2 regions of the Streptomyces sp. NPDC047130 genome follow, and region 1 is predicted to be linked to the other one. Evidence: riboswitches for the same ligand, from Rfam matches in the RefSeq annotation. Region 1 holds a riboswitch; the other holds the start of a gene.
The links. A riboswitch is a leader RNA that binds a small molecule or an ion and turns the genes downstream of it on or off. The one in region 1 is predicted to bind cyclic di-AMP.

Region 2: it holds a riboswitch for cyclic di-AMP, as region 1 does, so the genes downstream of both, ABZ836_RS27580 (transglycosylase family protein) here and ABZ836_RS16730 (LysM peptidoglycan-binding domain-containing M23 family metallopeptidase) in region 1, are expected to answer to the same signal.

Annotation. Positions count from the first base shown of each region.
Region 1 is NZ_JBEYUK010000012.1:65,819-70,191, forward strand. It holds gene ABZ836_RS16715 (XRE family transcriptional regulator) at 1-241, shown strand, start outside; gene ABZ836_RS16720 (DUF6126 family protein) at 238-363, shown strand; gene ABZ836_RS16725 (tyrosine-protein phosphatase) at 406-1,203, opposite strand; cyclic di-AMP (ydaO/yuaA leader) riboswitch at 1,658-1,812, shown strand; gene ABZ836_RS16730 (LysM peptidoglycan-binding domain-containing M23 family metallopeptidase) at 1,817-2,653, shown strand; gene ABZ836_RS16735 (SGNH/GDSL hydrolase family protein) at 2,923-3,714, shown strand; gene ABZ836_RS16740 (MBL fold metallo-hydrolase) at 4,010-4,373, shown strand, end outside.
Region 2 is NZ_JBEYUK010000033.1:15,808-20,180, reverse strand. It holds gene ABZ836_RS27585 (transglycosylase family protein) at 1-1,175, shown strand, start outside; cyclic di-AMP (ydaO/yuaA leader) riboswitch at 1,402-1,569, shown strand; gene ABZ836_RS27580 (transglycosylase family protein) at 1,574-2,269, shown strand; gene eno (phosphopyruvate hydratase) at 2,532-3,818, shown strand; gene ABZ836_RS27570 (septum formation initiator family protein) at 4,025-4,373, shown strand, end outside.

The DNA of each region.
Region 1 (4,373 bases):
GGAGTGGCTGCACGTCCTCACCGGGCGGCTCCGCCTGCACCTGGGGGACACGTCCCACCTGCTGGGGCCGGGTGACAGCGCCCACTTCGACTCGCTGACCCCGCACCGCCTGGCCGCCGAGAGCTCCGACGGCGCCGGGCTCCTGTTCGTCCACACCCTGTTGCAGAGCCCCACGGCCGCGCTGTGCCTCGGACCCGAGGCGACCGCGGGCCACCCGACCCCGTCCGGAGGGACGTCGTGAAGAACATCGAGGACAAGCTCCCCCGCGCCCTGTGGATCCGCCTCTTCGTCTACATCGTGGCGGGCCACCTCTTCGCCGGCTTCATCTGGCTGCTCTTCGAGGCGGGCGCCCGCGCCAACTGAGCGGGGGAGGGGCGGGGCGGCCGGGCCCGCCCCTCCGCGCGGTCAGTCGAGCAGCCGCTCGCGCAGCCGCGCCCGCAGCTCCGGCGTGACCCCGAGACCCTCCGTGAGGTAGGCGTCGACGCCGCCCCAGGTCTCCTCGATGGTCTCGAAGGCCGCCCCCAGGTACTCCTGCCGGGCGTCGAACAGCGGGCTCAGCAGTTCGGTGATCTCCGGCGTGTACGGGTCCGAGGACTCGCCGCCCCGGTGCAGCTTGTAGCGCCGGTGCTTGGCCCCCGACTTCAGGTAGTCCTCCGTGACGGCGTCCCGCTCCACGCCCACGGCCAGCAGCGTGATCGCGATCGACAGGCCCGCCCGGTCCTTGCCGGCCGAGCAGTGCATCAGCGCCGGCATGCTGTCCTCGGCGAGGGAGCGCAGCACCCGGGAGTGCTCGTCGGTACGGGTGAGGATGGTCGCCCGGTAGGAGGCGATCATGCGCTGCTCCGCCCGGCCGTCGCCCAGCAGGGGGCGCAGCTCGTCGACGCCGCCGCGGCGGACCCGCTTCCAGAACTCGGCGCCGTCGGCGGGGTCGGACAGCGGCAGCCGGACCTCGCGGACCCCCGGCAGCGTGACGTCGGGGCCCTCCAGGCGCCGGTCGGCGTCGTTGCGGAAGTCGAAGACCGTGTGCAGGTTCAGGGAGGCGAGGAACGCGGCGTCCTCGGCGGTGGCGCTCGCCAGGTGGCCGCTGCGGAACAGCACGCCGTTCCTCACCTTGCGGCCGTCCGTGGTGGGCATGCCGCCCACATCCCGGAAGTTCCGCACTCCGGCGAGCTGGGGCTCGGTCGACGGGACCTGCTGCGTCACGGGTGGCTCCTCCCACTTGGCCCCGTCGGCCGCGGCAACCGACGGGTGCGTCCTGACGATACGACACGGCTCCGCGGGACCAGGAGGGTGCCGTCGCCCGGACGTCGCGCGAACCGGTGGGTGCAAAAGTCGCATCACGGACATAACGCACCAAGGAGTACTTGTCCGCTTATGGGTCAACTTGCCCCGAGGAGGCGGAGTGTGGGCGGACCGGCGCGTGAGCAGCCTCATACCGGTGACCGAGCGTCGTCGGGGTCCGAGGTGCAACTCCCGTGCCCGCGGCGGGAGATGTGGTCCCCGTGGCGACTCTGTGTGACCGTTTTGCCCTCAAGCGATCACAAAGAATGCACGTTCGTGGAAATCCCGCGCTTGTCCGCTTGCGTGCCGGTCGCATACGTTCACGATCCGATCCGGGCGGACGCCGAATCCTGCCGCCGACCGGATCCCTCACACTCACCCGAGTAACCCGAGTACGGCAGGAGCGGGGGACCCACAGGTACGCGCCTGTTCCGGTCTCCGGAACGGGCTAGGGGTAAAGCCGCGCCCAGCGCGGCCGGGCATCTCCAGCCCGCACCCGACAGCTCACCTCGCAGGCGACGGAGAGGACAACGTCATGCCCGCGAAGCGTCACAAGCACCGCCGTCCCACCGGCGTCCAGCGCCTCACCCGCTCCATCGCCGTCGCCGGCACCGGCGCCGTGGCCCTCGGCCTGCCCCTGTTCGGCGCCACCGGCGCCCACGCCGCCGCCCCGGAGCAGGCCGCCCAGAGCCTGCCGGTCGCCGCGAAGAAGACGGCCGCCGAGACCTACACGGTCAAGAAGGGCGACTCGCTGTCGAAGATCGCGGAGAAGAAGAAGGTCTCCGGCGGCTGGAAGCAGCTGTACAAGATCAACCGTGACGTGGTCGGCGACAACCCCCGCCTGATCAAGCCCGGCACCAAGCTGGAGCTCGGCAAGAAGGCCGCCACCCAGCCCGCCAAGGCCAAGGCCGCCGCCCCCGGGACCGCCGCGCCGAAGACGACCGTCGCCGACGCCGCGAACGCCGCCGGCTACACCGCCCCCGCGGACGCCGCCCTCGGCACCGCCTACCGCACCGCGGGCAGCATGTGGTCCAGCGGCTACCACACCGGCGTCGACTTCGCGCTGCCCACCGGCACCCCGCTGAAGTCCGTCGCCGCCGGAACCGTGGTCTCCGCCGGCAACGGCGGCGCCTACGGCAACCAGGTCGTCATCCAGCACCAGGACGGCATGTACTCCCAGTACGCCCACCTGTCGCAGCTGTCCGTCTCCGCCGGACAGACCGTGACCGTCGGCCAGCAGATCGGCCTGTCCGGCGCCACCGGCAACGTCACCGGCCCGCACCTGCACTTCGAGATCCGCACCTCGCCCGACTACGGCTCCGACGTGGACCCGGTCGAGTACCTCCGCTCGCACGGCGTCAGCCTGGGCTGACCCCCCGAGGGCCTCGCGGTTGCGCGCGAACGAGGGCCGTGCCCCCCCGACCGGGGGGCACGGCCCTCGCCGCGTCCCGGCGAGGACGCCCGACGGTCCGCGTCCGGCCCCTGTCGCAACGGCCCACGTTTATTCCGCTGTTGGGAAAGAGTTGACGAGTGGCCTATCTCACCGCCCGTCAACCCCTCCCTACGGTCGCGTAGCTCACATCCGAAGGTGGAGGATGCCTCGATGTGGCAGACGATTCGAAGAATGACAGCAGAACAGTGATGGGGTCGATCGGGTCGTACGTGGCCGTCGGGGACAGCTTCACCGAGGGCGTCGGTGATCCCGGACCGGACGGGACGTTCGTCGGCTGGGCCGACCGCCTCGCGGTGCTCCTCGCCGACCTCCGTCCGGAGGGCGAGTTCGACTACACCAACCTCGCCGTGCGCGGGAAGCTGCTCGACCAGGTCATGGCCGACCAGATCCCCCAGGTCCGCGGGCTCGCCCCCGACCTGGTGTCCATCTGCGCCGGAGGCAACGACATCCTGCGCCCCGGCACCGACCCCGACGAGGTCGCCGAGCGCTTCGAGAAGGCCGTCGCCGAACTCGCCTCGGCGGCCGGCACCGTCCTGGTCGCGACCGGCTTCGACACCCGCGGCGTCCCGGTGCTCAGGCACCTCCGAGGCAAGATCGCCACGTACAACGGGCACGTCCGGGCCATCGCCGACCGCTACGACTGCCGGGTCCTCGACCTGTGGTCGCTGCGCAGCGTCCAGGACCGCCGCGCCTGGGACAGCGACCGGCTGCACCTCTCCGCCGAGGGGCACACCCGGGTCGCCCTCCGCGCCGGCCAGGTCCTCGGCCTCGACGTCCCCGCCGACCCCGAGCAGCCCTGGCCGCCGCTGCCCCAGCGGGGCGTCCTGGAGGTCCGCCTCGACGACGTGCACTGGGCGCGCGAGCACCTGGTGCCGTGGATCGGGCGCCGGCTGCGGGGCGAGTCCTCCGGCGACACCGTCGTCGCCAAGGGCGCGCTGGCCCTGGACAACCTCAAGTCCTGGCTGACCCGCGCCGTCTGAGCCGTGGGCTCCCGCCCCCGCCGAGGCCTTCGCCCGGCGGAGGCCCGGCGGAGGCCTCGGCGGGCGGGAGCGGCACGCCGCGCGTGCGTCCGGTCCCGCCCCCGGTCAACGCCGGGCGGCTCCCCGGCGTCCGTAGGAGCATGAGCAGGAACGTGGACACCCGAACAGGCAGCACGGCTGGAGGCCACCCGTGAGCGACACCGGTTCCCTTTCCCGATCCGTCTCCGCCGCCGGCGCGTCCCTGGTGCGCGGCCTGAGCCCGGAGTCCTTCGGAGCGGAGCCCCGGGGCGAGCGGCTGGCCCGCATTCAGGCGTCGCCCCACTTCGCGGACGGCGTCTTCCGCAACCCGGCCGGACCGGTCCGCACCACACCCGCGCCCGCCTCCCGGGGTGAGCTCGCCAAGGGCTTCCTCGACCGCGAGGCCCGCGCCCTGCGCGCCCCGGCACGGCCCGTGCCCCTGCACCCCACCACCCTCGAGGACCTGGCGACGCCGCCCGCCGACGGGCTGCGCGTCACCTGGCTCGGCCACTCCACGGTGCTGACCGAGATCGACGGCCACCGGGTGCTGTTCGACCCCGTCTGGGGGCGGCGCTGCTCCCCGGTCACCTTCGCGGGCCCCCGGCGGCTGCACCCCGCCCCCGTGCCGCTCGCCGCGCTGG
Region 2 (4,373 bases), on a different contig from region 1:
CGCTGTTCGCGGCCTCGAGCGCCGGCGCGGCCGAGGGGGCCACCTGGGACCGGGTCGCCGAATGCGAGAGCGGCGGCGCCTGGAGCGCCGACACCGGCAACGGGTTCTACGGCGGCCTGCAGCTCTCCCAGGACCAGTGGGAGGAGCACGGCGGCCTGTCGTACGCCTCCAAGCCGTCGGAGGCGAGCCGCTCCCAGCAGATCGCGGTGGCCGAGCGGATCCTCGCCGAGCAGGGAGCCACCCCGTGGCTGGCCTGCGGCGCCATGAACGGTCTGCGCGAGGACGGCCCCGCCGCCGAGGTGGACACCGGCGTGGACGCGCTGCGGACCGGCGACGTGACCGGCCCCGGCGCCTTCGACGGCTCGGCCTCCGGCTGGGGTTCCGTCGGCGGCGACCTGGCCGGAACCGGCGAAAGCGGCAAGACCGACAAGAGCGACAGGAGCCGCAACAGCGACAAGTCGGGCGTCGTGGACGGCGAGACCGGTGACGCCCGTGGGCAGGGGCGGTCCGGCGAGGGCGCGAACGGCGCCTCGGACCACGGCTTCCTCCCCGGCTCCGGCTACGGTTCCGCGCAGGGCGGCGGCCTCCTGGACCTCGGCCAGGACCTCGGCCTGGTGGACACCGGCACCGGCAGCCCGGTGATCCCGGACCTGCCCGAGACCGGCGGGGGCCAGAACGGCCAGGACGGCCAGAACGGCGTCGGCGGCGACAGCGGCAAGGACGACAGCGACAAGGGCGGGACCGGCAAGGGCGGCTCCGGCGAGGACGTCCCGGTCCGCGGCGACGGCGGCGAGCAGGACGGCGCCACCGGCGAGGACGCGCCGGACGAGGACGCCCCGCTGTTCGGCGACGGCGACGGTCCCCTCTTCCAGGACGACACCCCGCTCTTCGGCGGGGACACCGCGCAGGAGGAGAGCACCGGTTCCTCCTCCGGCTCCGGCCGCCACCGCGGCCCCAGCGCCGACGAGACCGCCGCGCAGTCCGGCTCCGGCACCTCGGGCCGGCACGCCGCCCCCGCGGACACCTACCAGGTGCGGGCCGGCGACAGCCTGGTCTCCATCGCCAAGTCGGAAGGCGTCAAGGGCGGCTGGCGCGCCCTCTACGAGGAGAACCGCGACCTGATCGGGAAGGACCCGGACCGCCTGGTGTCGGGCATGGTCCTCACCCTCCCGTAGCGGTCGGGACGACGGCAGGAGAAGGGCGAAAGGCGGGCAAAATCGGGGGAGTTACCCGCCTTTTCGTCCTGGAATGTCTGATTCCGGAGAAGTGAGAGATGGGTCTCAGAAGCCCTGATCGTCTTTGAAATCCCGGCATGGGCGTGGCTAACGTCGAACCGCTCGCTCCAGCGGGCCCCGGCGGCCGTCACGCCTAATCCTGCCAACGGCCGTACGGGACATGTCGTCGCGTCATGCGCCGTAGGCAGGAGCGGGGGAACCAGGTAAGTGCCGGCCCGGCGGCCAGACCGCCGGAACGGCTAGGGGTGAAGCCGCGCACCGAGAGGTGTGCGGCCGGGCGACCCTCATAGCCCGAACCCGACAGCTCACCTCGTAGGCGTCGGTGAGGGGATACCTCCATGTCGTTTACCTGCCAGGGCAAGCACCGTCGTCCGTCCAAGGCCAAGCGCGCTCTCGCCGTCGCCGGTCTCACCGGCGCGGTCGTGGCCGCCCCGCTGCTGACGGCGGGCACCGCGTCCGCCGCCACCGAGTCCGAGTGGGACGCCGTCGCCCAGTGCGAGTCGGGCGGCGACTGGTCCATCAACACCGGCAACGGCTTCTACGGCGGTCTGCAGTTCACCAGCCAGACCTGGGCCGGCTTCGGCGGCACCCAGTACGCCGCCCAGGCCAACCAGGCCACCAAGGCCCAGCAGATCGAGATAGCCGAGAAGGTCCTCGCCGAGCAGGGCCCGGGCGCCTGGCCGCACTGCGGCACCGGCCTCTCCAGCACCCCCTACCAGGGCGGCGCCGCCGAGGCCCCCGCCCAGGAGGCCCCGCAGCAGGAGGCTCCCGCCCCCGCGCCGCAGGCCGAGGAGACCCCGGCCCAGCCCGCCAAGGCGGAGAAGCCGAAGAAGCAGGAGAAGGTCACCACGCCCACCGGCGAGAAGGTCCTCAAGGGTGACGGTGAGTACAAGGTCGTCAAGGGCGACTCGCTCAGCCTGATCGCCGAGGAGCACGACATCAAGGGCGGCTGGAAGAAGCTCTTCAAGCTGAACAAGGACGTCGTCGAGGACCCGCGCCTGATCTACCCGGGCCAGATGCTGCACCTGGGCTGACCGGTCCGCCCGTCGCACGAACCTCCCGCCCCCGGGCGCGTCACCACGCGCCCGGGGGCGGGGGCGTTTCCGGCGGATCCGCCTCCAGGGCTTTTTGTTTCGAGCCGGAACAATTAATCTCCTGTTACCCCTCCGTACAGGGGGTGACCGGCTGGCCGATCCCGCCCGGCCGGTTAGGCTCGGTCTCGCAGAGCCACGGAGGCTGTGCACCCCGTGCCGGGCCAGGTGGTCCGGCGCCACCCGCGTCACATCCCAGAAGGAGATGCTCGTGCCGTCCATCGACGTCGTCGTAGCCCGGGAAATCCTGGACTCCCGAGGCAACCCCACGGTCGAGGTCGAGGTCGGCCTCGACGACGGCAGCACGGGTCGTGCCGCCGTCCCGTCCGGCGCCTCCACCGGCGCCTTCGAGGCCGTCGAGCTCCGCGACGGCGACAAGAACCGCTACCTCGGCAAGGGCGTCGAGAAGGCCGTCCTCGCCGTCATCGAGCAGATCGGCCCGGAGCTCGTCGGCTACGACGCCACCGAGCAGCGCCTGATCGACCAGGCGATGTTCGACCTGGACGCCACCGACAACAAGGGCTCGCTCGGCGCCAACGCCATCCTCGGCGTCTCCCTCGCCGTCGCCCACGCCGCCGCCGAGGCCAGCGACCTGCCGCTCTTCCGCTACCTGGGCGGCCCCAACGCGCACCTGCTGCCGGTGCCGATGATGAACATCCTGAACGGCGGCTCGCACGCCGACTCCAACGTGGACATCCAGGAGTTCATGATCGCGCCGATCGGCGCCGAGTCCTTCTCCGAGGCCCTGCGCTGGGGCACCGAGGTCTACCACACGCTGAAGAAGGTGCTGAAGACCAAGGGCCTGTCCACCGGCCTCGGCGACGAGGGCGGCTTCGCCCCGAACCTCGGCTCCAACCGCGAGGCCCTGGACCTGATCCTCGAGGCGATCAAGGAGGCCGGCTACACCCCCGGCCAGCAGGTCGCCCTCGCCCTCGACGTCGCCGCCTCCGAGTTCTACAAGGACGGCAAGTACCTATTCGAGGGCAAGGAGCGCTCCGCCGCCGAGATGACGGAGTACTACGAGGAGCTCGTCGCGGCCTACCCGCTGGTGTCCATCGAGGACCCGCTGTTCGAGGACGACTGGGACGGCTGGAAGGTCATCACCGAGAAGCTGGGCGACAAGGTCCAGCTCGTCGGCGACGACCTCTTCGTCACCAACCCCGAGCGCCTCGGCCGCGGCATCGAGGAGGGCGCCGCCAACGCCCTGCTGGTCAAGGTCAACCAGATCGGCTCCCTGACCGAGACCCTGGACGCCGTCGAGCTGGCCCAGCGCAACGGCTTCAAGTGCATGATGTCCCACCGCTCCGGCGAGACCGAGGACGTCACCATCGCCGACCTCGCCGTCGCCACCAACTGCGGCCAGATCAAGACCGGCGCCCCGGCCCGCTCCGAGCGCGTCGCCAAGTACAACCAGCTGCTGCGCATCGAGGAGATCCTCGACGACGCCGCCGTGTACGCCGGCCGCAGCGCCTTCCCGCGCTTCAAGGGCTGACCTGCCCGACGGCCCCTCGCGTGCCCCCGGAGCCCCGGCTCCGGGGGCACGCCCCTGTCCGCGCCCCACGGCGTCCCGGCGTCACGTACCGTGTGCGGGGAAGGAGCACGCGGGACGGGACAGCACGACGCCGGCCCGCACGGCACACGCCGCACGGCACACGGCACGCACGGCACACGAAACGCCCACGGGGAGGCGCGGAGAAGATGGCGCAGAACCGGGACCGGTTCTCCACGACCACCCGGCTGCGGCTGCTCGGTGAGCAGACCGCCGCCCGCGTCTACCGCTCCCAGACCCGCCGTCAGGCACGCCGCTCCCGGCTCACCGGCCGCGCGGCGCTGCTGGCCCTGGTGCTCTGCACCCTGGTCGTCGCCCTGGCCTACCCGACCCGGCAGTACGTCTCCCAGCGCGCCGAGGTCGCGAAGCTGGAGGAGGAGCGCGACGCCGCCCGCGAGCGGGTGGAGGAGCTGCGCGACCTCAAGGCGCGGTGGAAGGACGACGCCTACGCCGAGCAGCAGATCAGGAAGCGGCTGCACCACCTGCGGCCGGGCGAGA